Regions from separate parts of the Paenibacillus sp. KACC 21273 genome, predicted to be linked through region 3. Evidence: riboswitches for the same ligand, from Rfam matches in the RefSeq annotation. Region 3 holds a riboswitch; each other region holds the start of a gene.
The links. A riboswitch is a leader RNA that binds a small molecule or an ion and turns the genes downstream of it on or off. The one in region 3 is predicted to bind thiamine pyrophosphate.
Positions count from the first base shown of each region.

Region 1: it holds a riboswitch for thiamine pyrophosphate, as region 3 does, so the genes downstream of both, PQ460_RS10325 (thiamine phosphate synthase) here and thiM (hydroxyethylthiazole kinase) in region 3, are expected to answer to the same signal.
Region 2: it holds a riboswitch for thiamine pyrophosphate, as region 3 does, so the genes downstream of both, tenA (thiaminase II) here and thiM (hydroxyethylthiazole kinase) in region 3, are expected to answer to the same signal.
Region 4: it holds a riboswitch for thiamine pyrophosphate, as region 3 does, so the genes downstream of both, PQ460_RS21805 (ABC transporter substrate-binding protein) here and thiM (hydroxyethylthiazole kinase) in region 3, are expected to answer to the same signal.

Region 1 is NZ_CP117876.1:2,275,594-2,283,496, reverse strand. Features, by position in the region: gene PQ460_RS10350 (GrpB family protein) at 1-248, opposite strand, end outside; gene PQ460_RS10345 (MoeB/ThiF family adenylyltransferase) at 264-1,322, opposite strand; gene PQ460_RS10340 (thiazole synthase) at 1,325-2,092, opposite strand; gene thiS (sulfur carrier protein ThiS) at 2,094-2,297, opposite strand; gene PQ460_RS10330 (NAD(P)/FAD-dependent oxidoreductase) at 2,288-3,565, opposite strand; gene PQ460_RS10325 (thiamine phosphate synthase) at 3,574-4,203, opposite strand; TPP riboswitch at 4,441-4,550, opposite strand; gene PQ460_RS23515 (ATP-binding cassette domain-containing protein) at 4,697-5,506, opposite strand; partial or broken gene PQ460_RS23510 (ATP-binding cassette domain-containing protein) at 5,665-6,253, opposite strand; gene PQ460_RS10315 (NtaA/DmoA family FMN-dependent monooxygenase) at 6,654-7,903, opposite strand, start outside.
Region 2 is NZ_CP117876.1:158,714-166,616, forward strand. Features, by position in the region: gene PQ460_RS00755 (Abi family protein) at 1-510, shown strand, start outside; gene rluF (23S rRNA pseudouridine(2604) synthase RluF) at 607-1,314, opposite strand; gene PQ460_RS00765 (TIGR01777 family oxidoreductase) at 1,436-2,332, opposite strand; TPP riboswitch at 2,504-2,607, shown strand; gene tenA (thiaminase II) at 2,753-3,439, shown strand; gene PQ460_RS00775 (ECF transporter S component) at 3,457-4,053, shown strand; gene PQ460_RS00780 (ABC transporter ATP-binding protein) at 4,031-5,629, shown strand; gene PQ460_RS00785 (energy-coupling factor transporter transmembrane component T family protein) at 5,626-6,366, shown strand; gene PQ460_RS00790 (nuclear transport factor 2 family protein) at 6,637-7,014, opposite strand; gene PQ460_RS00795 (ArsR/SmtB family transcription factor) at 7,185-7,502, shown strand; gene rlmN (dual-specificity RNA methyltransferase RlmN) at 7,546-7,903, shown strand, end outside.
Region 3 is NZ_CP117876.1:4,588,808-4,596,710, reverse strand. Features, by position in the region: gene PQ460_RS20130 (FecCD family ABC transporter permease) at 1-166, shown strand, start outside; gene PQ460_RS20125 (FecCD family ABC transporter permease) at 163-1,182, shown strand; gene PQ460_RS20120 (MBL fold metallo-hydrolase) at 1,221-1,955, opposite strand; gene PQ460_RS20115 (TetR/AcrR family transcriptional regulator) at 2,175-2,753, opposite strand; gene PQ460_RS20110 (DUF1129 family protein) at 2,925-3,593, opposite strand; gene PQ460_RS20105 (alpha/beta hydrolase) at 3,742-4,572, shown strand; TPP riboswitch at 4,819-4,921, shown strand; gene thiM (hydroxyethylthiazole kinase) at 5,015-5,824, shown strand; gene thiD (bifunctional hydroxymethylpyrimidine kinase/phosphomethylpyrimidine kinase) at 5,864-6,685, shown strand; gene thiE (thiamine phosphate synthase) at 6,669-7,340, shown strand; gene PQ460_RS20085 (DoxX family protein) at 7,580-7,903, opposite strand, start outside.
Region 4 is NZ_CP117876.1:4,959,622-4,967,524, forward strand. Features, by position in the region: gene PQ460_RS21790 (bifunctional 2',3'-cyclic-nucleotide 2'-phosphodiesterase/3'-nucleotidase) at 1-2,166, opposite strand, end outside; gene PQ460_RS21795 (aspartyl-phosphate phosphatase Spo0E family protein) at 2,499-2,675, opposite strand; gene PQ460_RS21800 (pyridoxamine 5'-phosphate oxidase family protein) at 2,970-3,386, opposite strand; TPP riboswitch at 3,627-3,738, shown strand; gene PQ460_RS21805 (ABC transporter substrate-binding protein) at 3,856-4,893, shown strand; gene PQ460_RS21810 (MTH1187 family thiamine-binding protein) at 4,918-5,208, shown strand; gene PQ460_RS21815 (ABC transporter permease) at 5,217-6,014, shown strand; gene PQ460_RS21820 (ABC transporter ATP-binding protein) at 6,001-6,822, shown strand; gene PQ460_RS21825 (TatD family hydrolase) at 6,819-7,643, shown strand; gene PQ460_RS21830 (response regulator) at 7,694-7,903, opposite strand, start outside.

The DNA.
Region 1 (7,903 bases), 2.3 Mb from region 3:
ATAATAACTGGTAATTGATCAAATGAATCTGTAATTGCCATCATATCTATAATAGGTTTGGCAGGAAGATTGGGTATCGCTGTACTACCAAAATGTTCAATATGTTGTATATCCACAGGAGATAGTAACTGCGTTAATTCATTTGTATAGAATTTGCCCTGCTCTATCCATTGTGGATCAGGTGGTGCAATCTCTACTGATTCTGTTGCCCAGATCGGCCATGTCGATTCATTCTCAATATTAGTCATCCTATTCCCTCCTTTTCAACCAAAATAACGATGATATAAAGTGCGTGCTTCTGCTATATCTTTTGTACCATGCACCATAACACGACCATCACGGAAAATAACAAAACGCTGTTCATTTGGCATTATCATAGATACCAAAAAAGGAGTAACACTCACTTGATTTTCTTCAAGCTTGGCTAAGCGTTGAGCGGTCTGCTCTAGATCTATTATCATTTTTTGTGCTGGACGAATCTGTACCGTATCTCTACCGCATAGTACTTCTGTTTTACTTTGACCCGCTTGAGTGAGATGGGGATACGTAGGTTGGCTACCACAAGAAGGACAATTTGGCTTGCGTGCACTATTCATTTTGATAGAGACCTGTTCATTATTCCATAAGTCAAATGATAACAATGTACCACGTAATTGATCTGTATTACCGCTAAGAAGCTTAATGGCTTCTGTACACTGATGAGCTACAACCATCTGAACAGCAGGAGGAATAATACCTGAAGTATCACAAGTATCTCCTCCAAGTGGTGCAGATTCCATTAAGCATTGTAGACAAGGCGTGATTCCTGGGATAATCGTAAATGTAATGCCGTAGCTTCCTACACAACCACCATATATCCAGGGAATATTATATTTTTGCGAAATATCATTAATCATTAATCGAGTCTCAAAATTATCTGTCGCATCCATGATCAGATCTACCCCTTTGGCTAGATCATTCATTTCATCAGCCGTTACGTCTGCCATATGTGCTTCAATAGTTACGTCAGAATTAATCTGTTGTAGACGACGTTGAGCAGCGATAGCTTTGGGCATACGATCTTGAGCATCTTGTTCTGTAAACAGTTGTTGTCTTTGCAAATTACTCCATTCTACATAATCGCGATCTGCAATAATTACTTTGCCTACTCCTGCACGAACGAGTGTCTCTGCGGAGCTAGAACCCAAAGCTCCAGCTCCTACGATAAGAACAGTAGCTTCTGTCAAATGTTGCTGACCTTTTTGACCTAAAGGAGTAAATCGCACTTGTCTGGAGTACCGATTATGTTGTTCTGGTTGTTGCTGGTTATTGGTATTATTCACGTTCAAGTCGTGATCATCCCTTCTGCTGGACTGCTCGCCACAGCATACTCACGTACAGGAATCATGCCTGCTTCCCTTCCTAATCGTCCTGCTTCCACACCTAGCTTCATAGCTTTTGCCATTTTGACAGGATCCGTTGCGCCAGAGACAGCACTATTAAGGAGTACCGCATCGGCTCCAAGTTCCATCGCATACGCAGCATCTTTCGGTGAGCGTATACCGGCATCGACAATCACAGGCACAGTCGCTTGATCAATAATCCATTGCAACGCCGAAGGATTAAGTATTCCTTTACCAGAACCGATTGGGGAAGCTCCAGGCATAATCGCATGTACACCAAGTTGCTGTAAGCGTTTGGCTAACATATAATCGTCAGAGATATACGGCAGAACAATAAATCCTTCTGCTAGCAAGACTTCGCAAGCTTTGACCGTCTCTAAAGGATCAGGTAAAAGCAACGTATCATCTCCGATAACTTCTACTTTTATCATATCACATAATCCAGAAGCTTTTGCCAGACGTGCTATCCGAATAGCTTCTTCGGCTGTTTTGGCTCCTGCGGTATTAGGCAATAGTTTATATTTTTGGAGATCTAACATTTCTAGAAAATTCGGTTCATTCACTTGATCCAAATTCAATCGTCTTACTGCAAATGTTAGCACTTCTGTGCCCGATGCTTCTACCGCCTGATTCTGAATCTGCAAATCTGTAAACTTCCCTGTGCCTAGTAACAGTCTCGATGTAAATGTATGTGTACCTATCGTTAACAAATCAGCCACCTCCTACAAAATGTACAATCTCTAATATATCTTTGTCTGCCAGTGTAATATGTGGATGCTCTTCTTTTTGCAAAATTTGTTGATTATGTTCTACAATCACTGTTTTGTGACCAAGAGATAATGATTCTAGCAATTTGGATACTGTGTTGTATTCAGGTTCTACATATTTCCGATGACCATTGATAATTAATTCCATGTAGTCACTCCTTTAGCTGTAGATCGAGATTTCGATGATAAAGATTTCGATTTTTGCAAAGCTCGTTCTGGTGAAAAGCGATCAGGAATATGCGCTGTGTCATTATTTATTAATGCCTCTGCCATCCATTTGGCTGTGCCAGCAGCTAACAACATCCCATTTCGATAATGCCCTGAAGCTGTCCATAATCCAGCAAGCGGTTGAATCCTTCCTAAATAAGGTAATTCATCCGGTGTTCCAGGACGTATCCCTGACCAACAACGTTCAAACGTAGCTGATCCTATCGCAGGCAGAAATTGCTCTGCTCCCGACAATAACTGAGCAATCGCAGAAATATCTACTGTTGTATCTGTACGTTCTGGTTTACTGGTAGCTCCAATCCAGATGCGATGATTACTTTTGGGAATAATATAAATGCCTTCTCCATAAATCGTATGTCCAAGATATTGAGAAGAAGTACTGACTTCAATGAGTTCTCCTTTGACCGGTACCAAAGGTAAACTATACTGCTCTGTTGCTAGCAATTGTTGTGTACTCAAGCCTGTGGTTAACACTACTTGTTCAGCGTAGATTTCTCCTTGATTAGTGATTACACCTGTAATATAATTTTCACCTTGCGAATGCAGTAAACGGTATACTTCTGTCTCAGGATAAAAATCGACATGATGCTGAATCGCTGCTTGAACAAGCGCTTGATTAAACAAAGCTGGAATTAATTGCGGTTCATCTGGATTGTAGATCATTCCAGAAGGAGCATAAATATGTGGCTCAACTTGTGCTAGATATGATGGGCTCCACCACTCTTTGCGATCTACTTTTGAATCGTTATGTGTAGAAGCGGAAATATGACTTTTATTTGGTAAAGGAAATAAATTTTCATCAAATGTCTTGTCATACCTTTGATCTGCTTGAAGTGGGTCTTTATGTCTTAAATGTAATTCTTGCTTGGTCAGTGGTAGCAAAAATCCTTCTGTTCGCAGTCCAATATCAATCCCTGTTTTCTCCAATAGATCAGTCGCAAGCTTGCTATATAGCGATTGACTGTATAATGCCAATTGGTACAATTCTGGATGAGCAAAATGTTCAGAATGAGCCGCTAACATCCCTCCTGCTGCACCTGATGCGCCAGAAGCTGGTTGATTTTTTTCAAGCAAAGCTACTTTGACTCCTTGCTGCGCCAGTTCATAAGCAATAGCAGCACCGATCACTCCAGCACCTACAACGATTACGTCATAATGATTAGTTTTGAGATTAGATAGATGAACCATCAGCCGATTCACTTCTTTCCTAATGATTGTAGATGCGTAGAAGTCATATATTGCATACTTTGGCTATACAACTGACAGGCATGCTGAGGATGTTCTGCTTCAAAAACACCAGACATTACAGCTACCCCTCTAGCGCCTGCTTGATGAATATCTTGGCAGTGTGATGGCTGAATACCACCTATTGCAATAACAGGTATAGATACCGCATGACAAAGCTTTTCCAATTGATCCAATCCTTGTGGAATCAGATCAGGTTTAGAGTTAGTCGAATAAATATGACCGTAAAAAAGATAATCTATCCCTTCACTTTGAGCTTGTAATGCTTGCTCTATACTGTGAACAGATCGCCCGACTTTCCATAGTGAAGGAGGATCATCTGCATTTACATAAGACATATGTTCACTTAAATGCACACCCCCTATTTTTAGATCCGCTGCTAATTGAGGTCGACTATTGATCCTTATTTTGGATAGTGGTACTCCTGTGTGCATGAGCTGCTGGACAGCATTAATAATCTGAGAATCAGACCACTTTTTTTCACGAATATGAATAGCGGTTGTCCACGGATGTATCTGTGAAGCTACCTTTACAAACTGGTAGATCGATTGTTGACCTGTACTGATTGCATGAAGTTCCATATCGGTATATACCCTCCTTTCCTCAAAAGTGTATAAGCAAACGCAAAAAAGCCACTTCTTATTATTCAAGAAGTGGCTAGTATAGACCTAGAAAATAATGAGCCTTGTCTGAGAGCAAACAAGATTATTTTAAAATAACGGAAACCATATTTTAGATCACCATAAGCTGCTCCTGTACAAAATAATTACTATTCTATACAGTAAAAGACTTTATCGTTAATATGATCTAACATTTCCGAAACTCTGCTACCACTTCCCTACGCTGGTATGATCCAGATCAGGTACAAAGGGTCCGAAAGCAATATCTGCTTTCATCTCAGCCTCAAGCGGCCCCCCTAGTGCATTCAAGCTATTCAATTTGTTATTCATCTTAGCAAAGACTATTCAATAAAGCAAATGATTCTCAGACTCTTTATAAAGTCATTTTTCACAGTTCATTCTAAAAACAAATGAGTACAACTAGCTACGACATCTTAAAAAGATGGAAAATCTTTTATTTCGCTTTAGCTTCAGACCACTGCTCAACATCCCAAATTTTAGTAACCCAATCTTCATAAAATTCAGGTTCGTGAGACACGAGCAATACTGTACCTTTATATGCTTTTAAAGCGCGTTTTAATTCATTTTTAGCATGAACATCCAAGTGATTGGTCGGTTCATCGAATAATACCCAGTTGCTTTCACGCAGTAATAGTTTGCACAAACGAACTTTCGCTTGCTCTCCACCACTTAGCATACGCATTGGGCGCGTGATGTGCTCATTTTTCAGACCACAACGTGCCAGATGACCACGTACTTCATTTTGACTTAAATGTGAAAATTCATTCCATACTTCATCTATCGGTGTCAATTGGTCTGGACGTACTTCCTGCTCAAAATAAGCAGAATGCAAATAATCGCCAAGATAAGTTTTACCACTAACCGGTTGAAGTTTACCTAGAATAGTTTTGAGCAATGTTGATTTACCTACACCGTTACAACCAACAATCGCAATTTTTTCACCACGTTCAATATTCATTGTCATTTTAGGCAATAAAGCATGTGTATATCCAATCTCAAAGTCTTTACCTTCAAAGACTGTTTTACTACTTGCACGAGCTTCTTTGAAATTAAATGTTGGCTTAGCAAATTCTTCTGGTTTGTCGATACGTTCGATACGATTTAATTGCTTTTCACGACTTTTTGCACGACCGGATGTAGATGCACGCGCTTTATTTTTTTGAATAAATTCTTCTTGTTTTTTGATAAAATCTTGCTGTTTTTCAAAGGCTTCGATATGTTGATGCTTTTGAATATCAGCCATTTCTAAAAACTTATTATAATCAGCTGTATAACGATTTAATTTGGCAAATTCCAAATGATAAATTACATTCACGACTTGATTCATAAAATCTGTATCATGTGAGATCAATACGAAAGCATGTGGATATTCTTGTAGATAACGAGTTAGCCATTGAATATGCTCTACATCCAAATAGTTGGTAGGCTCATCCAGCAACAAAACATTAGGCTTTTCCAGTAATAGCTTGGCAAGCAGTACTTTGGTACGCTGACCCCCGCTCAAAGCTGTTACGTCTTTATCAAGTCCAATAACATTGAGTCCAAGACCGTAAGCCATATCTTCAACTTTGGTATCTAATAGATAAAAGTCTCCTATTTCCAGTTGCTCTTGAATATCACCCATTCGTTCTAACAATACTTCCAATTGTTCCGGGGATGCTTCAGCCATCTGATTGGTGACTTCATTTAACTCCTGCTCTAATTCTAGCAACGGAAGAAAAGCATCTTTCAGTACATCACGTACTGTTTTTCCTTCTGTTAACTTGGTATGCTGATCTAAATAACCATAACGTACACGCGGAGCCCATTCGACTTTACCGCTATCTTTCAACAGTTTACCTGTCATAATATTCATCAATGTTGATTTGCCAGCACCATTTGCACCGACTAAGCCTACATGCTCTCCAGCAAGCAGACGAAAAGATACATCCCGAAATAATGTTCGGTCTCCAAAATTATGTGTTACATTTTCTACTGATAACAAACTCATACTAAATAATGCTCCTGTCTATGTTAAATATCTCTTTTTTAAATATACATCATCACAAAATTGCTACAGAGTGTATTGTAACATAAGCAGAAGCTGTCTAGAACTGAAAATTTTCATTTTTTTACATTCATTTTCTGATATGTAGAATAAATGTATGCTTTTTGGAACACAAAAAAGGTAGCGTCTATTCATCGCTACCCTTATCACTTTTGAAAAGTATACTTTTTTCCGTAAATGGCTTCGCTAAGCTGTATTGTTTCTTATATTAAAGTTACGTAAAAGCCTTGCTTTAGATCATTTCCTCTCAAGTAACCGATCTAACGTTGACTACATTTATGATTACAAATTTAATTTTAGTATTCCTCAGTAATAGCTATTTCGGAAACAATCTTTCGGTCTATCAATGGGTTTCTCCGGTCGATTCATTTGCAATACGGGGATCTAGTCCATATTGTCGGTGCAGATTTAGGTGGTCACGGAGGGTTTCCCCCTCATATCCGTCGGCAAAAAGGCCGCGTTCACGCAGGATGGGGACGACACGATCAACGAATTCGTCGATCCCCGTGTGAAAGTCGTCGAAGTTTGTCACGAATCCGTCCGCGGCTCCGGCTTCAAACCATTCCTGAAGGTAATCGGCAGCCTCCTCGGCGGTGCCAACTACGGTAGGCGTAGTCTCGAACACCCCATGGGCAAGGATGTCACGCGGCGACCACCCTGCTTTAGCCAACTTGACTGCCAAAATGGAACGTGCGTCCTGCGGATGCGCCCGAACGGAAGCGAGCTGCGCAGCCGTAAGGGGGGATTCAGGGAGAGTAAGTTCCTCACGCAAGCCGAGATAAGCGCCCAGATGGGACAATGGTCCACGGATATCCGTTCTGTCATCGAGTGCGCGGCGTGCATCGAGGGCTTGCCGCTTCGTTTCGCCGACTGTGAAGCCGGCGAATACAACGAATTTGATTTCTTCGGGATCTCGGCCCGCCTGTATGGCAGCTTCCTGCACGGCCCGACGGGTAGCCCGACTTTCTTGGATTGTCGATGGCATTCCAATCACGATGTTGGCGTACATGCCGGCGGCTTGCAGGCCGTAACCGCTGCTGGCAGGCATCATAATGACCGGCTGGCCCTGCTCGGACGGCGGGATAGGAAGCGGTCCGCGTGCTCCGACGTGCTTGCCTTGGAGATCGATCGAACGAATATGGGCCGAGTCAGCGAACATGCCGTTCGGGTCGGGCCGGCCCGCTTCGTATCCCCAGCTTCCCCACAGCGCCTGGACGATCTGCACCACTTCGTGGAGACGCTCGTACTTATTCTCCCGAAGCGGCGGGACCTTGCCAAAATTCGCGAAAGCAACGGGTTCGTAGCTCGGTACAGCATTCCATCCGGCCCGTCCGCCGCTGATCACGTCGAGAGCCTTGAATTGGCGGGCCAGCAGATACGGCTCGGTGAAGGAGGTGGACGCCGTGCCCATCAGTCCGATCTTTTCGGTCGCCTGAGACACAGCCGACAAGGTAATGATTGGATCGATGTTGAACAGAGGCGGTGCCGTGGAAAGATCGCCTTGCAGGAAAAGACGTTCGGGCAGGAAGAGGAAATGCATTCCTCCTCGCTCGGCTGACCGTGCCTGTTTCACTATAGCATCGGTATTAGTGT
Region 2 (7,903 bases), 920 kb from region 3:
CATGATAATTTTATCAAAGAATTAAATAGAACTCTTGAGCTGTCTAAAGATGTTTTTGTTAAGCATTATTATTCGAAATATGCTGGTGAGTTTCCTGTATGGGTAGCTATGGAAATTACTACTTTTGGAATGATATCTAAATTGTTCAAAAACTTGAAGAAGGAAGATAAAGACTACATAGGATATATGTATTATGATGGTATAAAAGGGTTTTATGTAAGTAGTTGGCTACATTCGATTAGTAATCTTAGAAATATATGTGCTCATTATGGACGAGTGTACAATAGAAATTTTCCACATCCTCCTCAATTATTTAAAAAAGATAAGCCCAAAATTATAGATGATAAGAAAGTTTTTTCTGTTATTTTGATTATGAAATACTTCATCCCAAACAAAGATGTATGGAATGATTGGTTAGAAAAACTTAAAAGTTTACTTGATATGTATTCAGAAATAGATCGAACATTAATAGGATTTCCGCCAGATTGGTATACTGTTTTAAAAAAATAAAATAATAATTTAAGTGAAAGAGACCTCTTTTAATTAATCCGCTACCTTACATTCGGTAACAGATTATAAAAGAGGTTTTTTTACATTTTTGGTCTATTAGCGTTTTTTGGGCGTATATTCCAGATCGCGGAATAGGCGATTGAGTTCATCGGTTGTCAGGTCGCGCCATTTGCCTGTTGGTAGATTGCCCAGACGGATATTCATAATACGCGTACGGCGTAGCGCACGAACTTCATAGCCAAGTGCAGAACACATGCGGCGAATCTGACGATTCAATCCTTGCGTCAAAATGATTTTGAATACATATTTGGATTGTTGAACGACCTGACAAGGTAACGTAACTGTATCTAGAATCTCTACACCGGAAGCCATTTGTTTGAGAAAAGAAGGCGTAATCGGTTGATCTACAGTGACGATATATTCTTTTTCATGCTTATTTTCAGCACGCAAAATCTCATTAACGATATCGCCATCATTGGTCAGCATAATCAAGCCATCCGAATCTTTATCCAATCGTCCGACATGGAAAATACGCAGGGGATGATTGACAAAATCTACGATATTGCCCCGAATATGGCGCTCGGTTGTACTGGTAATGCCTACCGGCTTGTTGAGCACAATATAGACATTTTCTTGTTCGACTTTGATCGGTTTGCCTTTGACCCGCACATCGTCGCCTTCTTCGACCTGACTGCCTAGCTCGGCAACCACACCATTGATTGTGACAATACCTTCATTGATCCATTTATCAGCACCCCGGCGGGATGTAATTCCAGATTCACTAATATATTTATTAATTCGCACGTATAAGCACACCTTTAACTCTAATTTTTGAGTAAGCTATTCAAGCTGTTACTCAAGTCTACCTCTACGATACCCTTTTTTGCTTTATTTTAAAAGTCATGTTCGTCTGTACGGTATGATGTTATGATTTTGTATGCAAAATATGGTGCAGTGCTTGTTCCAACCGTCCGTATTTGAACATAAATCCTTCTTTGATGAGACGATTAGGGATCACCCAACGGCTTTTAAGCACCAATTCAGGTTCCGTCCGAATCACTCTAGCTCCTAGATTAAGCATCCATGTAGACGCAGGTAGACCGCCTTTACGATGCATCACTTTGCGCATCGTTGCCATCAGTTCACGATTGGTCACCGGATTAGGAGACGTGCAGTTGAATACTCCTTCAAGCGATTCCCACTCTTGAATAAATAAAATAATCTGAAATAAATCTTCGACATGAATCCAGCTAAACATCTGCTTCCCTGACCCTTGATGACCACCCAGCCCGAAGCGAACTAGATTTTTGAAAGGGGTCATCACACCACCACCGGGCCCTAATACGATAGCAATCCGTAGTGCGGCTTGACGGGTATGGGGAAGGCTAAAAGAGAAAAAAGCTTCTTCCCACGCTTTGGCAACATCTACCGAAAATCCGCTACCGATTTCGCCTTTGGTCTCGGTCATAGGGCGATCTTCTGCATGGCGATAAATGGTAGCTGTACTGGAATTGATCCAAAGCGCAGGCGGATGTTCACAAGCCAGGATAGCGTTTCCAAGAATCTGGGTGGTTTCGATTCGAGAGTTCATAATTTCACGTTTATTTTGTTCGTTATAACGACAATTGACCGATTTACCCGCTAGATTAATCACCATTTCTGCTCCGTCGAGAGCTTGAACAATTCTTTGATGATCATCCCATGCGATATGCGGAGATTGTCTGGAAATGATCTGCACTTCAATACCCAATGCTGCAAATCTTTTTTCCAAATACTGCCCGATAAATCCTGTGCCACCTGCCAATACCACTTTACGTGTCATCGAGATCAACTCAATTCTGTTTAGATAGTTAAATTTACGCGTCAATCCTTACTAATAATTATATTTTACACCATTTTATAACCCTATAACTGTTAAAAAAGGAAAGATTACTGAGGTTATAGCAGTTGACAGTCTGTTCAATCGTGTGTACAGTAAGATGCAAATGAATCGAATGACCACTAGGGGAGCCTTTGTGTAGGCTGAGACGGGAAGATCCCGGACCCTTGGAACCTGATCTAGTTCATACTAGCGTAGGAAAGTGGAGACTGTGCAAGGGTACCTGTACATATACGTACACCTATTCTGCCGCTCCATCACGGGGCGGCTTTTTTGCATGTATTTTTCCATATATTCCAGTAGTGGTCCTTCTTTATTAACCAAGCGTCTTTATCGATGCTTCAATCTAAGGAGGATACAGTTATGAGTTTTTCACAGGAAATTAGACAGGCCGCAGACCCTATTTTTGAAGCGATTTTTAACCATCCATTTGTACAAGGGATTGCCAAAGGTGATCTGCGTAGCGAGCAATTGATCCATTATGTAAAGCAAGATTTTGAGTATTTGAATTCTTTTATGCGTATCTATGGAACGGCAATTGCGAAATGCCCAACACGTGAAGATATGGCAATGTTTAACGAGCAAATTTCATTTGTGCTTCATAGTGAAATTCATCCTCATAATAACTTTTGCGAGGTGGCTGGCGTCAAGTATGAAGATTTGCAAGGATATGCGCTTTCTCCTTCTTCTCATCATTATATTCGTCATATGTTAACTGTGGCTCATGAAGGGGATTTAGGCGATATTTTGGCGGTATTGTTGCCTTGCCCGTGGACGTATTGGGAGATTGGCGTGAAATTATTGGATGAAGTGAAGCCTGATGCCTCCCATCCTTTTTATGATTGGATTAACTTTTATGGCAATCGTACCGATACGATTACTCATCAATTCTGTGCTCGGTTGGATGAATGGGCAGAGCAGACGACACCTGCACATCGGGCGCGTATGAAAGAGCATTTTCTTCTAAGTTGTCAGTTTGAATATATGTTCTGGGATATGGCGTACACTCTGGAAGATTGGCCTGTGCCGATGGAGGTTGCACGCGTATGAGTTCCTCATCAATCTCTATGACATGGAAAATGAAAGAAGTGGTGTTGACTGTTATTCTGGCGGTGGCTTGTGGCGTTATTTATCTAGGATGGTCGACATTATGGATACCGATCTCTGCATTAGTGGGGCCTGTAGGTGCAGGATTTATGTTCGGCATCTGGATTATTGCAAGCCCGATTGTAGCTTATATTATTCGTAAGCCAGGGGCGGCATTGATTGCTGAAGTAGCGGCGGCGGCTGTAGAGCTGTTAACAGGTAGCCATTTTGGATTATCTGCTTTATTGATCGGTGTGTTTCAAGGGATTGGAGCAGAGATTGCTTTTGCTGTATTTGGCTACAAACGTTATAACTTGATGACGTTAATGTTATCAGGAGCGCTGGCGGCAGTAGGTGGAGTATTGTATAACGTTATCGCTAATGGATTCGGCTATTACACCACACAAGTATTGATTACGACTCTGGTTATTCAAGTGATCAGTGGAATGATTTTAGGTGGATGGTTAGCCAAAATTATTGTAGAAGCTTTGTGCAAAACAGGGGTACTGGATCAATACGAAATTATGAAAGTACGGCGGAAGAAGGGAAATGCGAATGGAATCGCTTCTAGGGTGTAAAGACCTGTCAGTACGTTTTTATCAGCGAGAAGAAAATGTATTAACAGACATTCATTTATCGATTTCACGTGGAGAAAAAGTATTGATTCTAGGGCCAAGTGGTAGTGGCAAGTCGACGCTATTATCTGCATTGTCCGGTATTATTCCTGAACATGTAGAAGCTGAAGTGGAAGGCGAGATTCAGTTAGCCCCTCAATGTGGCGTGATGTTTCAAGACCCGGATTCGCAGTTCTGTATGCTTCATGTGGATGAAGAGATTGCTTTTAGCTTGGAAAATCGCTCTATTCCGCGTGCTCAGATGGACACTATGATAGATACAGTGATGAAGCAAGTCGGTCTGAATATAGATCGTCATACTGCTATTGAGACCCTATCTGGAGGCATGAAGCAACGGCTAGCGCTAGCGTGTCTGTTAGCGCTAGAACCGGAAGTTCTTTTTTTCGATGAACCGACAGCACAACTTGATCCGATCAGTCGCAAAGAAATTTTTCAATTGCTACATGACCTAGCTGATCAGTACGGACAGACGATGGTATTTGTAGAACATACATTAGATGGGTGTATTGAGTGGATGGATACAGTCATTTTAATGAATGCACAAGGGCGTATTATGGCTCAAGGCAAGCCAGCAGACATGATCAAGCGGTATCGTGCAGAGATGGAAGAAGCTGGCATATGGCAACCTCAATTATTCCCGTATACATGGGAAGATGTACAAGATCATCCGTCTCATCCATTAGCGAAGCAGTTGCAACAGACACTACAACAACGCCGTACAGCTACACTACATGCAGATACAACCGACAATCATACACCTGATATCATAGTTACCGAACAACTGGAGATCGGGTATCGTCAAAAATCTGTTATGAGCGATATGAACATTTCGATTCAGTCAGGGAAATGGGTAGCGATTGTCGGTGCTAATGGAAGTGGGAAAAGCACATTTCTCAAAAGTTTAATTCGGTTAGAACGTATTCGTAGTGGTCAGCTTTCTTTTCAACATAAATTATTAAAAAAATGGAGTGATCGTGATCTGTATGAGCAAGCGGGATTTGTTTTTCAAAATCCTGAATTGCAATTTGTAACCGATACGGTCTTTGACGAGATCGCTTTTGGCGGACGACAACGGAATTGGTCAGAAGAAGAAGTAACCTCCAAAACGATACAATTATTGCAAGAATTCGGCTTAGAAGCTTATCAAGATCAACATCCATTTACACTTAGTCTGGGACAAAAAAGGCGCTTGAGTGTAGCGACTATGCTGTTATTCGATCAGTCGTTACTTTTATTAGATGAACCTACATTCGGGCAAGATGCTAAAACATCGGCTGAATTAATCAAGCGACTGCAACAACGGCAAGCGCAAGGAACAACGATTGTGATGGTCACTCATGATATGGATCTGGTCGATGAATACGCCGATACCGTGATTTTGTTTGATCAGGGCAAAGTGATCTACAATGGAGCGCCTTATCATCTCTTTGCTAATCCAGAACAGATCGGGGATCATGCGATTATTCCTCCGCTTCATTACCGGTTGCTACAGCCACAGAAGGAGCGGAGTATTGTATGAAAAGCAATCATTCGTGGTTATCCACCTTGAATCCGACGATCAAGTTGGTGACTCATTTATTAGTGATGTGCGTATTGATGGCAGTCACTGATCCTCGTATCACTTTAGCGATCTGGTTAGTAGCACTGGTGATTGGACTGACTTTGGGTGGTTGGCGGATTGCTTATTTGCTCAAACGATTGTTGCCGTACACGATCTTTTTTGTAATGATTTTCTGGATGATGGCGGCATTTGGTAAAGGTGAGCATACCATCTGGCAATGGGGATGGTTCCATATTACTGAAGAAAGTCTGAATAATGGTCTAATGATCGCCCTGCGGATGCTTGGATTTGTTACGTATGGACTGTTGTTCACATCGACCACCGATCTTACTGCTATGATTATGAGTCTGGTTCATCAATGTAGATTATCGCCAAAGTGGGCTTATGGACTGTTAGCTGGATTTCGCTTTATTCCTTTGTTCCAGACAGAACTGGCTCAAATGAAATCGGCGCATAAGATTAGAGGGTATAAGCAGAAGAATAGCTGGAAATCTTTTATCCGTTATGCGTTACCGCTATTCACACAAGGTATTCGCAAGTCTGAACGCATAGCGATAGCGATGGAAGCACGCGGATTCACAGGCACACGTCAGCGTACGTATTATCTGACTCCACAATTAGCAGGCAGAGATGGTTGGTATATGGGGTTGTTGTTAATAGTCGTTCTAGGAATAACATTTATATTGAAAAAGTAGATCAAAAGAAGGAGCATCTTGTGAACGAAGATGCTCCTTTGCTTGTCTATATGCTGTTCATTTGCATGATGATGATCGCTTATGTACACTTATTATCATTACCAATAAAATCCAGATATAAATGAGGTGAATGATATGCATATCGTATGGAGTAATTTGTTGATTACGATGGGAGTCGTGATTGCTGTCGTAGCGGTACTAACCTGGATTACGATTGTAGCAGTCAGATCCTATCGCAATAAACATAGAACCTAATCTACATAGTTAGTATCAATACTTGCTAAAAGCGTCTTGATTCTCCTGTACATTTTCCAAAAATACAATCTTACCTTCTTCATTCACGCGAGCAATATCAATTCCTGTTTTGGCATAGACTGTTCCTTCACTCGACATGCCACATACTGCCCAGCGGGATTCGTAGGTTCCGTTGGTTTGCAGTTCCCACGGCTCATGCATATGTTTGATATCAATATTGTATTGATAGAATGTATCCATAAAGGTTTTGAACCCGTTACGTGTAGCTCCGTTCAGTACAATCTCTACATCTGGAATAAATAAATCCAACAATTGTTCCATCGCTTGTGGATCAGTACGTGAAGCATCGAATAAGCGGAAATAGTCATTTAATGTTTGGATAGCTGTTGTCATTTGATAAGGCTCCTTTTTGATAAAAAAACACAATCTTGCTCTCATTGTATTTAATAGTTTGATGAAATTCGAACTGTTAAAGTGTATCATACATCTAACATAATAAATAGTTCGACCAAAATCGTACTTTTCAATTGATAGTTGCTCCAATAAATGATAAGTTGAAGAGTATGAAAATATTAGAAGCTACCAGACCGACACCGATCAAGCTTGTCGATGTATTCAGCGCACTAAGTGATCCTGTGCGATTGAAAATACTATTGTGTCTTGCACATCATGGAGAAAAAAGTTGTGCAGGTTTTCAAATGAGTCATATTTCCAAATCCACCTTGTCTCATCATGTTAAAATATTACGCGAAACGGGATTAATCCAATTACGCATTGATGGCAGACAACATTTTTATCGTATTTGCCAAAGTGAACTAGACACTCAATTTCCTGGATTGTTAGCATCTATTCTTCAAACGGAAGAAAAAGATCTACTCTAATCTGTTTTTCCTCAAATTTAATAGCTTTGAAAGAAGGTATACCATGAATAAACCATCCATTTATGGATTAACATTAGATCAATTATCGTCATGGCTTGGTGAGCGTGGACACAAGAAATTCCGCGCCGGTCAGGTCTGGGATTATTTGTATCGTCAGCGTGTAACTGAATTTAATGAAATGACTGAAGTGAATCCGGCTTGTACCGCTTTGCTTGCCGAGCATTTTGCAATTCAGACATTAACCGAACATGTGAAACAAGAATCTGCTGATGGCACAGTGAAATTTCTGTTCCGTTTGGAAGATGGTAACTTGATCGAAACGGTATTGATGCGTCAGAAGTATGGTCAATCGGTATGTGTAACCACTCAAGTAGGTTGTAATATCGGCTGTAGCTTTTGTG
Region 3 (7,903 bases):
GATTCCTTTTGCTGGAGTATTTGGAGCTATTTTATTAACGCTTGCAGATATCAGTTCTCGGTTTATACATTTTCCAGCAGAGACGCCTGTAGGGATCATAACAGCTCTAATTGGTGCGCCTTATTTTGTGTATTTAGCTAGACGGCAGAGCAGGAGTTCATTATGATTCATTCTATCGGGAAAAAGCGGAATGTTATGATCATGATCGGGCTTATTGTGATTACTTTTGTTTTGATCATGATAAGTATTCAAGTAGGTGCTGTCGATATAAGCTGGCAAGATATCGGCAGAGCATTTACACAGTATGGAGATGCTGATCTAGCCTATATTATTTTTCATTATCGATTGCCTCGCATTATACTGGCGATCTTAGTAGGTAGCGGGCTTGCAGTGTCTGGTCTGGTGGCACAAAGCATTTTGCGCAATCCTTTAGCCGCTCCTGATACACTAGGAATTTCCGCAGGAGCTGCTTTAGGAGCGGTCTGTACTGTACTTCTTTTGCCTGTAGGTATACAGAGTACATGGCTGACATCGCTAACAGCTTTTGTCGGTGGAGCTCTCGGGGCTTTTTGCGTATATCTATTATCTTATCGAAATGGAGTCGATCCTGTTCGGCTGGCATTGGTCGGAATTGCGGTCAGTGCTTGTGGAAGCACACTGGTACAATTACTGATTACACAATCGTCTGCGAATACGAATACCGTTCTTTTATGGTTAAATGGTTCGTTATGGGGACGTAATTGGGAGCAGGTGGTTCAATTAGCACCTATTATCTTGATTATTGTACCTATCGTCTGGATATTAGCAAAATCTATTGATATTTTCGGATTAAGCGAAGAATCTTCCAAAGGGTTAGGATTACGCATAGAGTGGATGCGTACTATATTGCTGCTACTGACAGTGATATTAGCCAGCGGTTCGGTAGCGGTTGTAGGTATGGTAGGCTTTGTAGGTCTGGTGAGCCCTCATATTGCAAGGCGCTTGGTATCTGGTGGTCATCGTTATTTTGTGCCAGTAGCAGCACTGGTAGGGGCGATCATGATGTTACTAGCAGACGTGATTGGACGTGTTCTGGCGCCACCTCTAGAGTTTCCTGTAGGATTGGTTACTTCGGTCATTGGAGCACCGTATTTTCTATTTTTATTATGGCGTGAGTACAAAAGCAAAAACCGTACAGGATGAAGTTAGATCTGTGCGGTTTTTTGGCGTTTCTTTTATGATTACAGCGATTGTTTGATTGATAAGGAAGAGGGCAAACGTTGTTCTGCGTGCTGAATAGCATCTTGCATAGCTTGATACGGATCGGTGATCATCGCACCATGACCTACAGCAAGTAAACTCGGTTGTAATGCTACTAATTTGTGAGCACTTTGTAGAGCACGTTCTTTGCTCCATGTCGCCAGAGCAGGGAAAGGAAATGTCAGACGTACTGAACCTGCCACAGCGATCCCACCTCTAGTCTGCAAAGCATCACCAGCTATAAGTGATTGATCTCTAGTATCCCACAGCGAAATAGATCCTGGCGTATGACCCGGTGTGGCGATGACTTGAAGAGAACCTATTCGATCCCCTTCATGGAGCAAAACAGAAGGGCGAGTTTGTAAACGCTTGGGAACACTGCCTTTGATCTTAGTCTGAGGTTCATCTGCATCCAAGCTCATATCACCAATCATTAAGCGTGCATCTCGCTGTGATACATAGACAGGTATATCAGGATAAAGCTGATGTAATGTATCTAATGAACCGACATGGTCATCATGGATATGAGTTAGAACGATAGCGCCTAACGGTTTGCCGATCTGAGAAATCGCGTGCTGAATACCTTTATAACTATTTGGCAATCCTGCATCAATTAAAGTCACACTAGACTCTTCTTCGGCGATATAACAATTTACCGGAAATATACGTGGTAAAAAAATAAGTTGATGTAAGTTGTTCTTGCTAATTATTTTCATATCAATCACCTCTTGATTACACTATAAACTAATATTATTAGTTTAATCAATAACTGTATTCATTTTTCTGAAAAAATTATAAGTCTTTTGTAAAAGAAAGAGGTTTTCTTTGCTAATCTAACGATGATTCTGTTACCAAAAAGCATAAAAAATACACCACTCTACAGACAGAAGTAACATATTTAAACGTTACTATCTCTGTACAAGTGGTGTATTTGCTTATTTATGATTGGACTCTACCGTATGCAGACCTTGCAGAAAAGTATTAATAATCAATTCAAAACTTTGATTTATATCCACATTCAAGCCAAATCCACCGATACGTTCTAGTGAGCTAAAGCCATGCAAAACACTGCGTAGTCCACGTATCGCATGAATCAATGCTTCTTCACTCAAATCAAATCCGGTTAATACTTGCATGAATAATTCCAGCATTTGATGTTTGCTATCATTGATCTCTGCATCATCTATATCTGATGTATAGAACGTAGCTTCATATAATCCTGGATGAGCACGAGCAAATTCAAGATAAGCGCGCGACATTTCACGTATCGCTTTATCTTCAGATCGTCCTACTGCAGCCCGCATCAATGCGTCTTTGAGTTGATCCAATCCTGTTAATGCCATTTCACGACGTAATCCGGGTAATCCGTTCACATGATTATACAAAGAAGGCGAACGAACCCCTAGCTTCTGAGATAATATCGTAAGTGTCACTTCATTCCATCCACGTTCATCTGCTAGTTCTGTAGCTGCTTGCAAAATAGAATGAAGACTAAGCCCGGTGCGAGGTGGCAAAGCATAAACCTCCTTTAACTATACCTGTTCGTAGAATATGAATAAGATTTGTGTATAAGCTAACGATATTCATCAATCTTATTTATTGTAAGCGATAGGTATACCTTTGGCAAAATAAAATGCAATCTTTCTATTTTGCTTTATCCAATAATAGATAGGCTTGCTGATCTTTTATTTGCGCATAAAAATAAATTTCTGTCCGACTACACCGATCACAAATAACAACAAACTTACCCATGGAGCAATCGTAATCACAGGCATCACTTCACGTAAAAAGATTCCCACACCAAAAATCAGTACCAAAATCACCAGATACGTTAAGATAGCGCGTGCATTGATTTGCATGCCTGGCTTTGTCGCATCACTTTGTTCAACAGGCTGATCGGTAAATCTTGTAAGCATTTCGACCAGAGCAATCGAACCTACAGCTACAATAATAAGAGTCGCTACATTGATCTGCCCGACAATGCCTGAATCGCTAATACTGATTTTGAACAGTCCCATTAATGCTTGAATAAGAAATACCCATGTTAACGCTACCCACGGAATCATCAAGTAATACATCGGCTTGCTCAATTGTTTCTTTTCCGGTAAATTACGAATTAATATATTGCCGTACTCTATCGATTCTTTACCGAATAACTGTTTGGCAGTTTTACCTTTTTTCTGCGCTTCTAGCAAATGATGACCCATTTCTAAAAGCAATTCTTCGCCTGCTTCACGATCAATTCGTGCATCCCGTACATGTACAATAACATCATCATAATAATCCAAATTTTCTGGTTTTAATTGATCCCGTACGGTGTTAATATTTTTAACCATTTGGCGTATTGAGCTCATTATTCATTCCTCCATTCTCGTTGTTCGAAGCTACTATTTTGCCATACTTTCCTTGCGTTGACAATGATCTAGCGTTAATGATAATATGGTTTCAAGATTAAAGCATATTAAACTGATCGGAATTGTTTATTTAAGAGGAGGAATCATCATGGAACGCAATATCGTCATTCGACATCACGACTTGGATCTGACAGCTAGTATTCATTATCCTGAACAGGAACCACAATCAGCAGGACGAGGCAAAAGCCGTACACCGCTAATTGTGATCTGCCATGGTTTTGTTGGCAGCCGTATTGGAGTGGATCGCCTATTTGTTAGTACAGCCCGTGAATTGGCGGCTGACGGTTATATGGTGGTTCGCTTTGATTATGCAGGTTGCGGTGAAAGTGGCGGCGACTATGGCAAAGAAGGACTTGAATCAATGGTCGCTCAGACTCGTACTGTACTGGATTATGCAATGAATTGCAGTGACATTGATCCCACCCGCGTCACATTGATCGGTCATAGTCTGGGTGGTGCTGTAGCAATTCTTACTTCTGTACGAGATCATCGTGTCAAAAGTCTGGTGCTATGGTCAGCAGTAGGACATCCATTTAACGATATTATCAAATTAACCGGTCGGGACAAATACGATCAAGCAGTGATCGAAGGACAAGCCGATCATTTAGGTTACTCGTTTACACCTGTATACTTTGATTCGCTAGGCAATTTCCAACCGTTTCAAGAAGCCAAGCAATTTGGTGGCGATGTGCTGGTGATTCATGGTACAGGGGATGATGTGATTCCGGTAGATTATGCTTTTTTGTATCAAAAAGTATTCTGGACACGTTCAGAAGGACGCTGTGATAAAGAAATTATTTTCCAAGCAGATCACACATATTCCAATGGAACCCACCGCCGCGAACTGCTGGACAAAACCCGCCAATGGCTCACCGAACGCAAAGTCGCTCAGACCGATTGGCAACACTGGATGATTTAAGCGCTTGGCAATATAAGCGCGACTTCTTCTAATATAATCCAACATGATTTTTGCATAGCAAAATATCTTTCGCTAAGCGCTTGGCAGTATAAGCGCGACTTCTTCTAATATAATCCAACATGATTTTTGCATAGCAAAATATCTTTCGCTAAGCGCTTGGCAGTTACAAACGCGATTTCTTCTAGTGTAATCCTTTACCAGATCATTCACCAGTGGTATGGTAAGAAAGAACAATCGAATAGTTACTGATTTCACTAGGGGAGCCTGTTGGCTGAGACGAAAATTCAATTTCGGACCCTTGGAACCTGATCTGGATTATACTAGCGGAGGGAAGTGGAGGCTGAATTTTCACTCATGTTGTGATATACCTGAATGAATGTTTGACCCATTTGTCTCTTCTGGAGATGGATGGGTCTTTATTACGTTATAGGAGGCAATATCAATGACTTTTCTAGCCAAAGTACGGGCGCAACATCCACTGATTCACAATATTACGAATATGGTCGTGACTAATTTTACAGCAAACGGATTGCTGGCGCTGGGGGCTTCTCCTTTTATGGCATATGCGCATGAAGAAGTAGCCGATGTGGCAGCTATAGCGAATGCAGTTGTGCTTAATATCGGTACGCTTGATCCATACACCGTCGAATCGATTCAACGTGCAGGACGTGCAGCGAATGAATCAGGTGTGCCTGTTGTATTTGATCCGGTAGGAGCAGGAGCTACCCCGTATCGTACACAATCGGCTTTGCAAATTATTGAACACGTTCAAGTAGATGTTTTACGTGGCAATGTAGCTGAAGTGGCTAATGTGATCGGCGAATCGTGGCAGATCAAAGGTGTCGATGCAGGAGCAGGCGAAGGCAATATGATCCAGATCGCAGAGCAGGCTGCTCAAAAATTAAAGTGCATTGTAGCCATCACCGGTGAAAAAGACGTTGTAACCGATGGACAGAACACCTATACCATTGCTAACAGTCATCAGATATTAACGCAAGTGACAGGCGGTGGTTGTCTACTAAGTGCCGTAGTCGGTGCATTTATCGCAGTCGCTGATCCTACACAAGCTCAAGAACGTCTGGAAGCCGTGACAGAAGCTTTAGCATTTTACGGTATAGCCGCAGAGATTGCCTATGAACAGACAGCAGGGCAAGGCACAGGCAGTTTTCAGATGCAATTTATCAATCAATTGTCTCTAGTCACCCCGGAGATCGTAACTGCACGAGCCCAGATCACTTCATCCAAAGCTTAATATTGAACATACATTCATATGATAAAGGAGCGAGACAAGATGAACGTGTATCAAGCATTGACGATTGCAGGTTCAGATAGTGGAGGAGGCGCAGGCATTCAGGCCGATCTCAAAACATTTCAAGAACTCGGTGTCTATGGCATGTCTGTTATTACTGCTATCACAGCGCAGAATACGACAGGGGTACAAGGTGTCTATCCGGTTCAGATTGAAGGTGTTGTACAGCAATTGGATTCGATCGGAACGGATCTACAACCCCAGGCTGTCAAAACAGGGATGTTATTTAGTGCAGATATTATTCGTTATGTCGCAGCAAAAGTAAAACAGTATCAATGGCAACATCTAGTGATTGATCCGGTGATGGTCGCTAAAGGAGGTTCTGTGCTGTTACAACAAGAAGCGTTGCAAGCGCTGATCTCTGATCTGATTCCGCTGGCAGAGATTATCACGCCTAATTTGCCAGAAGCCGAGTTATTAACAGGTCTATCGATTACCAATCTACAGCAGCGCGAACAAGCCGCCAAGCAGTTTGTAGAAATGGGAGCAACATATGTAGTGATCAAAGGTGGACATGATACATCGACGTCTACTGTAATCGATCTGTTATACGATGGAAATCAATTTGATTATTTGGAAAGTCAGCGGATTGATACGCCTCATACTCATGGCACAGGATGTACTTTTTCAGCGGCATTAACAGCAGAACTTGCTAAAGGCAAAACTATTTATGAAGCTGTACATACCGCGAAGCAATTTATTCAAGCAGCGATTGAAGATGGATTGGGTATCGGTTCCGGTCATGGGCCTACCAATCATTTTGCTTATCAGCAAAGGAGCCGAGTCTATGATCACCAAGCCTGATACTCAGCATATACGCCAGTACTTACGCCTTTATCTAGTGATGGGAAGCGTCAATTGTACTCGACCACCAGAAGAAGTATTAAGGTCTGCTATTGCAGGAGGGATCACTCTTTTTCAATTTCGGGAAAAAGGGGTTGGCGCTTTAACAGGGCAAGCGTATTATAAGCTGGCAGAACGTCTGCAACAGATATGCCACACTCATCAGATTCCGTTTATTGTGAATGATGATGTAGAGTTAGCGATCGCTCTGAATGCGGATGGAATTCATGTAGGACAAGAAGATGCACCCGCAGATCAGATTCGGGCACGTCTAGGGGATGATAAAATCATTGGTGTATCTGCTCATAGCGTAGCTGAAGCCAGACAAGCTATTGAAGATGGCGCTGATTATTTAGGCATAGGACCGATCTACCCTACAATCTCTAAGGCTGATGCGCAAGCCGTACAAGGAACAAGCACTATTACAGCACTGAAGAACCATCATATTGATATTCCATTAGTCGGTATTGGAGGAATTCATGCAGGTAATGCCGAGCCGATCTTTAACGCGGGCGCAGATGGAATAGCAGTGATCTCTGCGATCGCAGGACAGACAGATATAGAGCAAGCGACGCAGCAGTTAAATACGCTTACCCGTCGATTGATTGCGAACTAATCACCACGATACGATCTAATGCTGAATACATGTTTGTTGACCCCATCAAAAAAAGTCATTCGGTATACCGTAGCTTACAGTACGGTGTGTCGAATGACTTTGAATGGTAAACACTATTTTCTGTTTGTATAGTGTAACGTAACAGTAGGTTCTTTCCGCTATTCTTATGATGATCTGTATGTTACTGCGAATAACATCGATCATTCTGTAGAAGCCAAGTAATGCGTTTATTTGTATCGTTAAGCTATTTTATGCTGATTAGGCAAGGTATCTTGTTGTTTGTTACGACGGTTGAAAAAGCGAGTACGTAGGTAAGGAACAATCCAGCGATCCAGACCAATTTTACCAGCGTTTGCGCCAGCAACTACGATAAAGATTTCAGCAAGTAACAAGTAAGGGTTAGTGCTTACAGTACCCGAGAATAAGAAGGCAAAGTTCATTACCATTCCCATTAATGCTGCTAGTGTAGTACAAGCTCCTAAGATCAATCCAAGTCCGACAAGGAATTCACCGATTGGAACAAGAACATTGAATAATCCGACATTTGGTAAAGCAAAGTGTTG
Region 4 (7,903 bases), 370 kb from region 3:
GTACAGATTATCACCTTTTTTGATAATATAGGTTTTCTCATCTGTAGGTTTAGCTGGCTTATCAACAGCTGGTTTTGTCGGTTTAGGTGCTGGAACCGGCTTCGTTGTTGGTTTGGTAGGCTTCGCTGGTGTTACTGGTTTGGCAGGTGTTACGGCTGGCTTGCTACCTGCTGCTGCGCTAGAAAGATTAATTGAATATTTAGCAAAACCATCTGCTGCTTCTCCTACATAAGCAATTGGATCTGCTCCTGCAACTGCTTTGGCACTAGACAATGCATCTTTTGCTTTTGGAGAAGTGTTAAATGTTACTGTTGGGTTGCCTTTGATTGGTGCAAGTGACCAGTTGCCATCAGCAGCCGGATTGATTGTTTTGTTTTCACGAATATAATCGATAATTACTTGACGGTTCTCGTCTGGTGCAGCCAGAATAATACGTTTGCCATCTGGATTCGCCAATTTGGACGAAGAAGCGCGGTAGTTATTTGTAGCTACTACGAATTTTTGTTCAGGATCGATAGCTTTACCGTTAAATTGCAAGTTCACAATACGGTTAGAAGATGCGTTTAGAACAGCACCTTTTGCATCGTATTTCGGTGGTTGTGTGACATCAATTTGGTAAGTAACTCCATCGATAACATCAAAGTTATACGTTGGGAAGTCCATATTGATTAACGCTTGCTCGCCCGATTTGGCTGGATCGATTTGATTGAATTGTCCTGCTGACCATTCCAACCAGTTTTTCACTTCTGCTCCATTAACAAGCACAGCATGGACTGTATTTGGATATACATAAAGGTCAGATACATTTTTGATAGCTATCGTGCCTGCTGGAATATCTGTGTAATAACTTGCTCCTGAACGTCCACCTGCTTTGAATGGAGCTCCTGCAGAAAGAATAGGTAAGTTCTCATATTCTGTCCCTTGAAGTTGTTTCTCCAAGTACCATTTTTGAGCGTTGGTTACGATTTGGATCGATGGATCATCTTCTACCAGTGCAAAGTAACTGGTGATACGAGCAGTAGATTCACCAACAGGTCCACGAATATATCCTAGCGTTTCTTCGTGTTCTTTGTATACAGAATCGACTACACCTTGATCTGCATCAACCAATGCTTTTTTGGTAGCAGTATCATAGATTGGACGAGCTTCTACTTTAGAATCAGAGACTGTCCATTTGTCGCCTTGTTGTTTTAGTTCAAGATCAATAATTCCCAGGTGATCGCCCCAGAAACCTGGCTCTACTGAAGGAACGCCATTAATTGTTCCTTTTTCTAGATCTACGCCTGTTTTACCAGCGAAATCAGCACTAGGGAATACTTTGTGTGCATGTCCGAACATAATCGCATCGATACCTGGCACTTTGCTCAAATACAACACGGAGTTTTCCATCAATTCAGTCTGAGGAATATCTTCAAAGCCAGAATGTGGCACTGCAATAATAATATCTGCGCCTTCTGCTTTCATTTGTGGAATAAATTTGTTCGCTGTTTCAACGATATCTTTAGCAACCACTTTCCCCGACAAGTTTGCGCTATCCCATTGCATTACTTGTGGTGGTACGAAGCCGATAACACCTACTTTAATCGTATGTTTAGCTCCACTTTCATCAGTGACTTCTTTATCCAAAATCAAATAAGGAGTAAAGTAGTTTTTCTCACCTGAACCTGTGCCATCATCTGTATAAATATTAGCATTCACATAAGGGAAGTTAGCGCCTTTGAGAGCGTTACCCAAGAAATCCAGACCATAGTTAAATTCATGGTTACCAATATTTCCTGCATCATAACCCAATTGGTTCATCGCTTTGTAGACAGGGTGAACTTCGCCTGCTTTTAAAGGATCAACTTTGGCTACATAGTCACCTAGCGGATTACCTTGTAATAGATCACCATTATCGATCAATACACTGTTTTTGGCTTCTGCACGCGCATTTTTGATCAATGTTGCTGTTTTGGCATATCCATATTGATCTGTCGCTGCATCTGAATAATAATCATAGTTCATTACGTTCACATGAATATCTGTTGTCTCCAACAAACGTAATTTTACGGTAGATTCAGAAGAAGTGGCTTCGGCTGCAAAAGCAGGAACTGCCGACACTGCAAACAATTGCAGAGCTGCGATGACAGTAATTGCTTTTTTAAATGTTTTGTTTCCCAAGTTCAAAATAAAAAACCCCTCCCAAATATATTCGCATTTGCTTGACCTTTTACTATTTATCTCTATGCCCTATATGTATAACAGCATGAACAAGCAGTGACAATCTACTTAACATGCTGATTTTAAAAAAATCATATTAGAAATTATGATTTAGAGTAGGCAGATAAATAGTAAAAAGGCTACCAAAAGAAACGCATGATAGAATTGTATACTATCAGCTGATATATTTGAAGGGTTATTAGTTCTATTTTTTATGAAAATAAGATTTATTTTGCGAAAAATTCTATAATTTACATGATTGTGTCATGTTTCTTTTCATAAATAATAACTCATTGAGATTAAGGAGTTAAAAAATTAGTATTTCGATCTTTATATTGAAAATACATATCTAAAATTCGATCTAATTGTTCTGATTGGTCTAACACACGATAATCGCGCATCCCATGTTCTTCTGCCATCTGGTTCAATATGCGGCGTTCCTGCTCAATCTGTTGTTCTATTTGTTTTAAGTTCAAGGAAACCACCTCCAGTATATTTCCTTATATCTTGCTATCAATGAGACTTTCATTTTATTCCATCATCGTCATTTTACAGGTTAGTCTATAAAATATTTCTATATACCTTTTTATACCTTATTTGAGTATACCTTATCAAGTTCCTCAAGTACCTATTTTATCCTTTTTATGGAAAAATAAAGACGAAAAAACTCGGAATTTGAATTTTGCATTCATTTCTCTTGTTTCGCAAATTTCAAATTCCGAGTCATTTATGTGATAACTGCTATCTTAAACAATTAAAGTTGTATCAGATTACGCAGTCCACGTTTTTTTGTTACCATCTTGATCTGTATATTCAATCGTTTGTGGTTTGATATCTAGGATCACATAATCAGGATCTTCTGGACCGGAGAACCATTCTTTAAATTCTTCTTTCCAGACACGTTTTTTCAATTCGTCGTCTGTAGATACAGCACTTACACCTTCGATTTCAACGACTTGATTAGTGCCGCCTTTTTCATAACCCAACAATACATAACAGTTCGGATTTTTTTCTAACTCTTCGACTTTATGTGTTTTGCGGTTTGTCGCGAGATGAATATTCAAGCCTTCGTTATATAGCGCCATGTAGCGTACTTTAGGTTTGTCGTTTTCTACTGTACCTAGTGCACAAAATGGATTACCTTCTAATGCAGTTAATATCGCTTGTTCTTCAGCTGTTTTACTCATGATCAATCTCCTCCTGTATATAAACGTATGGGTGTATTCAATATCTATGTCTATGTATATCTATTCGATACGTATAGAAGAATATTGAATGGAACTTTTGTTAGTTACAAACTTCCGTATATGTAAATACCCTTAGCCAGCGAGACTGAACCGAAATACACTGTCTTTTGCTGATGACACCGCATTCTCTTTACTGGACAGTTGATACCCTCTGGTCTATAATTACAATGTAAAAAAACCGCATATGTACAGGGGAGCTAGTTGCAACTGGCTGAGAGTGTATTGTGATAAATACAGACCCTTATACCTGATCTGGATAATGCCAGCGTAGGAAAGTAACAAGTCGTTATATGCTGTACTCTAGCTTATAATTGCACCTATGTCGTCCCGATGGGGGCGTTTTTTTTATGCCTTTTATCCAGTACTACAGGATTGACTATTTGAGCTAGAAGAAAGAAGGATGACGGTAATGAGAACTCAAAAAAGGTGGCGTCAAAGCTTACCGTGGTTAATGGTAGGTTTATTGTGGATCACCACTGCATGTGGTTCAGCAACAAGTACAAGCAATACAGCCAATCAGGCAGGATCAACATCTGCACTTAAAGATGTGAAAGTCGTGCTCGACTGGACACCAAATACAAATCATACTGGCTTATATGTTGCCCAAGCACTGGGCTATTATAAAGAAGCAGGATTAAACGTCGAAATTATTGCTCCCGGTCAAGGTGGAGCAGATACCATGGTCGCTTCTGGTGAAGTGCCTTTTGGAATCAGTTATCAAGAAAGTGTGACTCAAGCGCGTGTACAAGGAGTGCCTTTAGTGTCACTCGCGGCAGTTATCCAGCATAATACATCTGGCTTTGCCGCTCCTACAGATCGCGGAATCAAAAGCCCTAAAGATATGGAAGGCAAATCCTACGGTGCATGGGGATCGCCTGTTGAAGAAGCGGTTATGAAATCAATTATGGATACCGACGGTGGCGATGTTAGCAAAGTCAAAAGTGTTAATATCGGTAATGCGGATTATTTTACAGCTGTACAAAAAGGAATCGATTTTGCATGGATATTCTATGGATGGACAGGAATTGAAGCAGAACTTCGCGGACAACCATTAGATATGTTATATGTAAAAGATTATTCAGATCAATTAGATTATTATACGCCTGTTATCGTAACCAATGAGAAGCAGATCGCTACCGATCCTGCACTGGTGAAATCATTTATGGCGGCAACCAGTAAAGGATATGAATATGCAATCGCTCATCCTGATGAATCAGCAGATATATTGCTCAAAGCAGTACCCGATCTTGATCCTGCACTGGTCAAAGCTAGCCAAAAATGGTTATCTCCACGTTATCAAGATGATGCCAAACGCTGGGGCGAGCAAAAACAATCGGTCTGGGAAGGTTATGCCGATTGGATGTTCAAGCAGAAATTGTTAGACAAACCGTTAGATGCAACCAAAGCGTATACAAACGATTATTTACCTGAAGCCACCAAATCATAAATAGAACATAAGGAGATGACTACTATGGCACACACCCTTTTAAGTATTCAGGTTATTCCCAAAACTCAAGCTGGTGAGAACTCTTACGATTATGTCGACCGGGCAATAGAAGTGATTCAAGCCTCCGGTGTGAAATATGAAGTGCATCCACTTGAGACCACGATGGAAGGCGAACTTAGCGAATTGTTAGAAGTGGTTCGTCAAATGCACGAAGCGTTAGTGGAAAAAGGAAGCCCCAGTATTATTTCTCAGATCAAAATTGCTCATAGTCCAACCGGAATCAGTATGGATGGATTAACCGAGAAGTACCGCTAATGTCTACGATGAATACATGGTGGAACAGGCTATGGCCGCCCCTCGGGGCGGTTGTTTTATTACTGATTATCTGGCAACTGGCAACCAGTCTATTCCATATTGAGACATGGATTCTTCCTAGCCCTGCATTGATTGGACATGAAGCATGGAGTGAGAAAGACCGACTGGGCTTGCACACATGGGCGACGTTAAAATTGACACTATCCGGCTTTAGTATAGGTGTTGCTTTTGGATTACTGGTCGCAGGCGTGCTTCATTATATTCCTTTTCTACGTTCAGCATTATATCCATTATTGATCTTGAGTCAAAATATCCCTACGATTGCTCTGGGACCGCTACTCGTTATCTGGTTCGGATTTGGGATATTGTCCAAATTAATTGTGATTATTCTGGTTTGCTTTTTCCCGGTGACCATTGCGGCGCTGAGCGGACTGGCTACTACCGATCGTATAATGCTTAATTATATGCAAATGATCGGCGCTTCTAAAAATCAAATCTTTTGGAAATTAGAATTACCTTTTAGCTTACCTTCGATCTTTTCTGGAGTTAAAATTGCTGCAACGTATAGTGTGATGGGCGCTATTATCGCTGAATGGATTAGCAGTAGTGAAGGGATTGGCTATTATATGATGTTGCAAAAATCAGCTTTTCGCACCGACCATATGTTTTTAGCGATACTGGTAGTTGTAGTGATCAGTCTTATGTTATTTATGCTAATTAATATGATTGAAAAATGGTGTGTTCGCTGGCATCACCCTGCACAACATCGTGCTGTCAAAGGAGGTTCTAAAGATGTCGCTAAATAAACCTCAACATACAACTTTATCGGTGAACAACTCTATTCCACTGTTAGCATTACAAGGGATCGGCAAATCTTTTACACAGGGCAAGCAATCGTTACATGTGCTGCAAGACATTTCGCTGTATGTAGAGCAAGGTGAATTTGTATCGATTATCGGCCCTTCTGGTTCCGGTAAAAGTACCCTTTTGCAAATGATCGGTGGCGTAGTGCTTCCCGATCAAGGACAAGTCCTTTTGGATGGACAAAATATAACCGGTCGTAAAGGATTGAGCGGTTATATGCCACAGCAACCTGCTCTAATGCCCTGGCGTACGATTGAAGATAATGTTATTTTGGCGCGCGAAGTAGCAGGATTACCACGCAAAGAATCGCTAGAATTAGCCAGACAATGGCTGGATAAAGTTGGACTGGGTGGTTTTGCATCATCTTATCCTCATACATTATCTGGCGGGATGCAACAGCGGGTTGCGTTTTTAAGAGCTTTGCTAGGACCTCGTGATCTTCTATGTCTGGATGAGCCTTTTAGTGCGTTAGATGCTTTTACACGCAGTGAGATGCAATCATGGTTGTTGAACATTTGGGAAGAAAATAGACGCTCGGTTATTTTTGTCACTCATCATATTGAAGAAGCATTACTACTTTCAGATCGAATCTATGTGCTATCTCGTCGTCCTGCTACTGTACTGCATAATATTGTAGTTCCTTTTCCTCGTCCAAGGCGAGAAGAGATTACCGATGATCCGCAATTTATTGCTCTACGCAGACAATTGATGAATGCAATGCGTGATACGCATGAAGGTGATCAATCATGAAGCCCGTCTATGCTCCGGCTCCGCTTATCGATAGCCATATCCATCTGGATCAATATCAAGATCAACAGATTGAGCGAATCATTCAATCGCTTCCAGAACATCATATCCAGTCGCTAATTACAGTCTCGATGAATCTACCTTCCTGTCAGCGTAATGAGAAGCTGGCTCAACAACACCCGTCTATCGTTCGTCCCGCTTATGGATATCATCCAGAACAGCCTTTACCCGGCTCGCAGGAGCTTGAGACGTTATTGTTATGGATAAAGCAACGTATCGATAATATAGTAGCGATTGGTGAGATTGGATTGCCATATTACTTGCGACAAGAAGCAGAAGAACGTGGCGACCAATTAGATGAACAAGGATATATCGATGTATTGTCTGCTTTGCTACAACTTGCTGCTGCTTATGACAAGCCTGTTATTTTACATGCTGTCTATGAAGATGCAGAGATCGCCTGTGATCTTTTAGAACAATATGGTATCACTCAGGCTCATTTTCACTGGTTCAAAGGATATCCTGCTACGATTGATCGTATGATAGCCAAAGGTTATTATATTTCGTTCACGCCAGATATTCAGTATGAACCGGAAATTCAGCAATTGGCTATACTATATCCTACTCATCTGGTGATGGCTGAAACGGACGGCCCGTGGCCATTTGAAGGTTCTTTTGCCGGACAAATGACTCATCCGTCTATGACTGCTACTGTCTGTTCTGAATGGGCTAAGATTCAGCAGATATCAGAGCAAGAAGCTCGCCACTTGATCTATCAAAATACATTATCATTTTACACACCAAATCAGGCACAGCGTCTCTAATACGAACGCTGTGCCTGATGTATGTTGTACTATTCTATAATGATAGACCTTTATTGTTGTTGCTTTTGATTTTGATTGTATAGCCTTTGGGGATGTTCCCAATCAGAAAGCCATACTAGAATAACAGATAACAACTGCTCCACATTCATCGGTTTACTAATATAATCAGATGCTCCTGCTTCTATACATAATTCACGATCATCTTTCATTGCTTTAGCGGTAAGTGCAATAATCGGTAGGTTTTTCCACTTTTCTTCCAT